3 regions of the Paraburkholderia tropica genome follow, and region 3 is predicted to be linked to each of the others. Evidence: predicted binding sites of a transcription regulator. Region 3 holds the regulator's gene; each other region holds the start of a gene.
What was found. The regulator LexA, encoded in region 3, represses DNA repair genes until DNA is damaged. The targets are predictions, from matches to a motif close to ACTGTATNNNNATACAGT.

Region 1 (2,266 bases), 840 kb from region 3:
TAATAGACGCTGTCGACGTTATCGGCGCGCAGGAAGTCGCGCGTGGAGTCGGGCAGCGAGAGTTCGGCGACGCCGTTGACCGGATGGATCTGGCGCGCAAGCACGTAGGCGTCGGTTTCGAGCGCGCGGTCGAACGGCCCGTTGGCGATCGATTTCGCGACCAGATACGTCACCGCGATGCTCATCGGCCAGAGCAGCAGCAGCGGCGCGAGCATCCAGTCGAGAATCTCGCCGAACAGGGAGCGCGGACGCTTGTCGACGGCGTCGGCGGCTTCGGCTTCGTCGGGCGGGGCGAACGGATTGGCGTAGCGGGCGTCGCGCGCGGCGTCGTCGAGCGTGTCGTCGTTGGCGGCGGCCGTCGAGCGTGGCGAGGCGTCCGGCGGCGTGCCGTCGGTGGACGCGGAGCGCGCGGGCCCGGCCATGATGGCGCCCGCTTACTTGTAGTAGTGGCTGGCGGGCATCGCGGGCGCCGCCGTCGATGCGCCGGCCGTACTGGCTGCGTTCGCCGCGCCCGCGTCCTTCGCGCCGTTCGCTTCTTTCTCGAGGCAGTAGCCGAGGCCGCGCACCGTCACTATGCGCACGCCGCCCGCTTCGAGCTTCTTGCGCAGGCGGTGCACGTAGACCTCGATCGCGTTGTTGCTCACTTCCTCGCCCCATTCGCACAGGTGATCGACGAGCTGTTCCTTCGAGACGAGCCGCCCGAGCCGTTGCAGCAGCACTTCGAGCACGCCGAGTTCGCGCGCCGACAGATCGAGCACCTGCTCGTTGATGCGCGCGACGCGCCCGACCTGATCGAAGGCGAGCGCGCCGTGGCGCACGACGGTCGGGCCGCCGCCCGCGCCGCGCCGCGTGAGCGCGCGCACGCGCGCTTCGAGCTCGTTGAGCGCGAAGGGCTTGGCCATGTAGTCGTCGGCGCCGAGGTCGAGTCCTTTGACGCGTTCATCGACGCTGTCGGCGGCCGTGAGGATCAGGACGGGGAGGTTGGAATTGCGCGCGCGCAAACGGCGCAGCACTTCGAGGCCCGTCATTCTGGGCAGGCCGAGGTCGAGGATCAGCAGGTCGAACGACTGCATCGACAAGGCCGTATCGGCGTCCACGCCGGTCGGCACGTGATCGACGGCATAGCCCGATTGGCGGAGTGATCGGACCAGACCATCCGCGAGTATGCTGTCGTCTTCGGCAATGAGAATTCGCATGATGCGCCTGCGTCGAGTCAGGCATCGCCGCGCCTGTGCCATCTCGCACGAGGGGCGGGCGGCGCGCGGCGGTCTCCTGGTCAATTTGCGGTTCAGGCGGGCGCGTACGAAAAAGCGTGCGAAAACGCGCTTGCCAAAACCACTGTTTTTTTATACAGTGTCTGCGTTCATGCGTGTGTGTGCAAAAGCACGCCCGCATCGTCACGAGACGCCGTTCATCATAGCAAAGGACGATTCATGGAAGATAGCAAGAAAGGCTCGGCTGGGCTGACTGCTGAAAAGGGCAAGGCGCTGGCCGCCGCGCTCGCGCAGATCGAAAAGCAGTTCGGCAAAGGGTCGATCATGCGACTCGGCGACGGCGATGCGGTCGAAAACATTCAGGTGGTGTCCACCGGCTCGCTCGGTCTCGACATCGCGCTCGGCGTCGGCGGCCTGCCGCGCGGCCGTGTGGTCGAAATCTACGGTCCGGAATCGTCGGGTAAGACCACGCTCACGCTGCAGGTGATCGCAGAGCTGCAAAAGCTCGGCGGCACGGCGGCGTTCATCGACGCGGAACACGCGCTCGACGTTCAGTACGCCGCGAAGCTCGGCGTGAACGTGCCGGAACTGCTCATCTCGCAGCCGGACACGGGCGAACAGGCGCTCGAAATCACCGACGCGCTGGTGCGCTCGGGCTCGATCGACATGATCGTCATCGACTCGGTCGCGGCACTTGTGCCGAAGGCTGAAATCGAAGGCGAAATGGGCGACTCGCTGCCGGGTCTGCAGGCACGTCTGATGTCGCAGGCGCTGCGCAAGCTCACCGGCACGATCAAGAAGACGAACTGCATGGTGATCTTCATTAACCAGATTCGTATGAAGATCGGCGTGATGTTCGGCAATCCGGAAACCACCACCGGTGGTAACGCGCTGAAGTTCTACTCGTCGGTGCGTCTGGACATTCGCCGTATCGGTTCGATCAAGAAGAACGACGAAGTCATTGGCAGCGAAACGCGCGTGAAGGTCGTCAAGAACAAGGTCTCGCCGCCGTTCCGCGAAGCCGTGTTCGACATTCTCTACGGCGAAGGCAT
Region 2 (2,266 bases), 500 kb from region 3:
GCACGATAAAGCTCGCGCTCGTCGCGCCCGCTTCGGCGCAGGCTTCGAGCACTCGCTCCATGTCGGGTTCGGTGACGAACGGGATCACCGGCGCGATGCTCACGCCCACCGGAATGCCCGCCTGCGCGAGCGTGCGGATCGTGCGCAGGCGGCGCGACGGCGTGGCCGCGCGCGGCTCCAGCGTGCGCGCGATGTCGGCGTCGAGCGTGGTGATGGTGATGGCGGCCATGAACTGCTGGCGCTCGGCCATCGGCGCGAGCAGGTCGAGATCGCGTTCGATCAGCGACGATTTCGTGATGGCCGCGAACGGATGCTGCCGCTGCGCCAACACCTCGATCACGCGCCGCGTGATGCGCAGCTCGCGCTCGACGGGCTGCCAGGCGTCGGTATTCACGCCGAGCGCGATGGGCTCCGGCTCGTAGCCGGGTTTCGCCAGTTCGCGCGCGAGCAGTTCGGGCGCGTTGATCTTCGCGTACAGGCGGCTCTCGAAATCGAGACCCGGCGAAAGTCCCAGATAACTGTGCGTGGGCCGCGCGAAACAATAAATGCAGCCGTGCTCGCAACCGCGATAGGGATTGAGTGACACGTTGAACGGAATGTCCGGCGACTGGTTGCGCGTGAGGATGCTTTTCGCGCGCTCCTCGTAGATCTGCGTGCGCAGCGCGGGCTCCGGCGTTTCGCGCTCGCCGGCTTGCGCGTTGGCTTGCTCGTCGATTTGCGCGCCCGCTTCATCGCTGCGCTCGCGCGCGTCGGCCGGCGATTCGACGTGCTGCCAGCCGTCGTCGTATGCCTCGCGCTGATCGACCTCGTAGCGCCCTTGCAGGTTCGTGACCGCGCCGCGCCCCTTGCGCGGCGCGGGCGGCGCGACGGGATACCAGGCGTCGGGGTCGGGGGCGCGATTAGCGTCGTTCGCGGGTGGGTTGCGGTTCACGGCGGGGCAAAAACAAAGCGTCTCGATACTGTACAAATATACAGTATCGAGACGCTTTGTCGAGTGCGAAAAACGGGGCGGAGTTGGTTGCCAGAACCCGACGCTTGAGCCGGACTACTCGCCCACCGCGATCGTCAGCGTCTCCTTGATCTCTTCCATCACCACATAGCTCTTCGACTGCACCGCGCCCGGCAGTTGCAGCAGGATGTCGCCGAGCAGCTTGCGGTAGTCCGCCATTTCGCCGATGCGCGCCTTGATCAGATAGTCGAAGTCGCCCGACACCAGATGGCATTCGAGCACCTCGGGAATCTTCTGCACCTCGCGGCGGAACTGATCGAACATGTTGCCGCTCTTGTGGTCGAGCGTGATCTCCACGAACACCAGCAGCGCCGCGCCGAGCACGTTCGGATTGACGCGCGCGTAGTAGCCCGTGATGACGCCGTCTCGCTCCATGCGCTTGACCCGCTCGATGCACGGCGTGACCGACAGCCCGACCTGCTCGGCGAGGTCTTTCATGGCCATGCGGCCGTCCTGCTGAAGCAGCTTGAGGATGCGGTGATCGAGCCGGTCGAGTGCGCGGACCGGCTGACGCTGCGTTCTCATGTTTTTTTCCTGAAAATCAGATAAATACAATAACAAAACCTAGTCTTACAACAATAGCATAGTCGATATTACTGGCTACATCCGGATTTTCGTGCCATCCGCCCTGCCGCCGCTCAAAACGGCCCTGCGGCGCCCCGGCAAGACCGCGTAGCCCAAACAATTCTCTCTACGGAGCAGCTATGCGAGTCGTCGTGTTGGGCAGTGGTGTGGTCGGTGTGGCCAGCGCCTGGTATCTTGCCCGCGCGGGCCATGAAGTGACGGTGATCGACCGCGAGTCCGGTCCCGCGCTCGACACCAGTTTTGCGAACGCCGGCCAGATTTCGCCGGGCTATGCCGCGCCGTGGGCGGCGCCGGGCGTGCCGCTCAAGGCGATCAAGTGGATGTTCGAGAAGCACGCGCCGCTCGCCATCCGCCTCGACGGCACGAAGTTCCAGCTGCAATGGATGTGGCAGATGCTGCAGAACTGCACGGCCGGGCGCTACGCGCAGAACAAGGGCCGCATGGTGCGTCTGGCCGAATACAGCCGCGACTGCCTGCAGGCGCTGCGCGCCGACACCGGCATCCAGTACGAAGGCCGCACGGGCGGCACGCTGCAGGTGTTCCGCACGCAGCAGCAATTCGAAGGCGCGGCGAAGGACATCGCCGTGCTCAAGGACGCCAACGTGCCATACGAACTTCTGAGCGCCGCCGAACTCGGCCGCGCCGAACCCGCGCTCGCCGCCGTCTCGCACA
Region 3 (2,266 bases):
CCTGCAGGCCGTCGAGCACCGAGCGCGCCTGTGCGCCCGAGCCGCCGTGCGACTGCTTGATGGTGAGCGTTTCGCCCGTCTTCGCCTTCCACTGCTTGATGAAGGCTTCGTTGATCTCCTGATACAGCTCGCGCGTCGGGTCGTACGACACGTTCAGCAGCGAGGTATCCGCGTGCGCAGCCGGCGCCATCGCCACCATGCCGACGAGCGGTGCGATGCCGATGACCAGTTTTGCAGCCAGCGAAGTCAGCCAGCCTGCGCGCCCCGTATTGCCTTGATTCATCCACTTTCTCCGTTTTGTCGTGTGGTGCTTGCGATCGATGAAGGCCAGTCTAGCGATCCGCTTACATTATTAAAAATGATGTTTTTTCATTCTTTAATACGCAAAAGTGGTAAGGGCGGAGGAATCGGACGTTTGAGCGTGTTTTCGTCCGTCCGATCGCCGGGAAACGCTGCTGTGGCGGCACCCAAACGACAAAGTTCAAGTAACACTTGAAAAGCGGCGAATACTGTATAAAAATACAGTTACCTGTTCAAACATACAGTGTCGACATGACCAAACTCACCGCACGACAGCAGCAGGTTTTCGATCTGATCCGCCGCGCGATCGAGCGCACCGGCTTTCCGCCCACGCGCGCCGAGATCGCCGCCGAACTGGGCTTCAGCTCGGCCAACTCGGCGGAAGAGCATTTGCGCGCGCTGGCCCGCAAGGGTGTGATCGAGCTTGCGGCGGGCGCCTCGCGCGGCATCCGTCTGATGCCCGGCCCCGACGACCTGCCGCACCAGTTCACGCTGCCGCACGCCAGCATCATGCAGCTCTCGCTGCCGCTGGTCGGGCGCGTCGCGGCAGGCAGCCCGATCCTCGCGCAAGAACATATCTCGCAGAACTACGCCTGCGACCCGGCGCTGTTCTCCAGCCGCCCCGACTATCTGTTGAAGGTGCGCGGGCTGTCGATGCGCGACGCCGGCATCCTCGACGGCGACCTGCTCGCCGTGCAGAAGAAGGCCGAAGCGAAAGACGGCCAGATCATCGTGGCGCGTCTGGGCGACGACGTCACCGTGAAGCGTCTGAAGCGCCAGCCCAACGGCATCGAACTGATCGCGGAGAACCCCGACTACGACAACATCTTCGTGCAGGCCGGCAGCGCCGACTTCGCGCTCGAAGGCATTGCCGTCGGTCTGATCCGGCCCACCGAATTCTAAGAATCCATCCGCGCCTGTCAGCGCTGGTTTTGCGCCTCGTGGCGCACTTCTCTGGAGAGAGTCATGGAACGCCTTGCCCGCCTGTTGCCCTTCCGTCAATTCGGCCGTCTGCGCCATCTGCGCGGAATCGCCTCGTGCGCAATGCGTGAAGCGCGCGCCTCAGCCGCCGCGCTCAATGGCTCGCTTTTCGAGAAGCTGGAAACGCCGGAACTGCCGCCGCTGCCGTCGGCGCAACCGGCCTTCGCCCGCGTGTCGCTGAACAGCACGCTGAATACGGAACAGCCGGACCGCCGCGCGCCGGTGCGCGTGTATCACGGTCAGTCGCGTCTCATCATGGTCGGCACGATGGACGCGGTGTGCCGTGCCATCGACCGCTGCATCGCCGAACAGCAAAGCGATCTGGCGGCGGCGCTCGCGAAGTAAGGTGTGAAATCGGAAGGTGGGAAATAGCGTGTCGGCGGAGGTTCTTGCGGGTGTAGGGATCGTTTTGGCGCACGTGTGGTCAACACTGTGATTGAATCGCCGACTCAACCGCTCCGACTCAACCGCTATTTGAACCCTTGCGCTGCTCGCGCGGCGCGCCTGCTCTCCGATGACCGATACCGATACACCCAAGCTTTCTCGCTCTCGCGCCGGCAAGTCCTCGAACTGGAAGAAGCCCGTCGCCATCGCCGTTGCGGCGGCGGCCGTGGTGGCCGCGCTCGGTTACGGCTACGCCTCGCCGTATATCGCGCTGAATCATCTCAAACAGGCCGCCGACGCACGCGATGCGGCCGCGCTGAGCGAATACGTCGATTACCCCGCGTTGCGCGCGAGTCTCAAGCAACAGGCCGGGGAAATGCTGCAACGGCGCATTCAGGCCGAGCACAGCAGCAATCCGTTACTGCTGTTTGGCGCGGTGATCGGCTCGGCGCTGATCGGCCCGCTCGTCGACGCCTACGCCACGCCTGAAGGCGTCGCCGCGCTGCTCAACGGTATGCCGCCCACCGGCAAGCCCGGCGAACAACCCGCCGCGCCGCCGCCGGCTCCGCCCGCAGAAAACGCGCCGCCATCCGCGCCGCCA

Region 1: a site for LexA is predicted at 1,338-1,355, ahead of recA (recombinase RecA). Genes of this name have one in related genera too.
Region 2: a site for LexA is predicted at 959-976, ahead of G5S35_RS10355 (PA0069 family radical SAM protein). Genes of this name have one in related genera too.

Annotation. Positions count from the first base shown of each region.
Region 1 covers NZ_CP049134.1:2,646,121-2,648,386, reverse strand. Annotated here, with positions in the region: gene G5S35_RS11975 (sensor histidine kinase) at 1-422, opposite strand, end outside; gene G5S35_RS11970 (response regulator transcription factor) at 435-1,196, opposite strand; gene recA (recombinase RecA) at 1,434-2,266, shown strand, end outside.
Region 2 covers NZ_CP049134.1:2,302,346-2,304,611, forward strand. Annotated here, with positions in the region: gene G5S35_RS10355 (PA0069 family radical SAM protein) at 1-931, opposite strand, end outside; gene G5S35_RS10360 (Lrp/AsnC ligand binding domain-containing protein) at 1,046-1,534, opposite strand; gene G5S35_RS10365 (D-amino acid dehydrogenase) at 1,714-2,266, shown strand, end outside.
Region 3 covers NZ_CP049134.1:1,801,350-1,803,615, forward strand. Annotated here, with positions in the region: gene G5S35_RS08030 (sulfate ABC transporter substrate-binding protein) at 1-283, opposite strand, end outside; gene lexA (transcriptional repressor LexA) at 553-1,203, shown strand; gene G5S35_RS08040 (hypothetical protein) at 1,267-1,626, shown strand; gene G5S35_RS08045 (DUF2939 domain-containing protein) at 1,796-2,266, shown strand, end outside.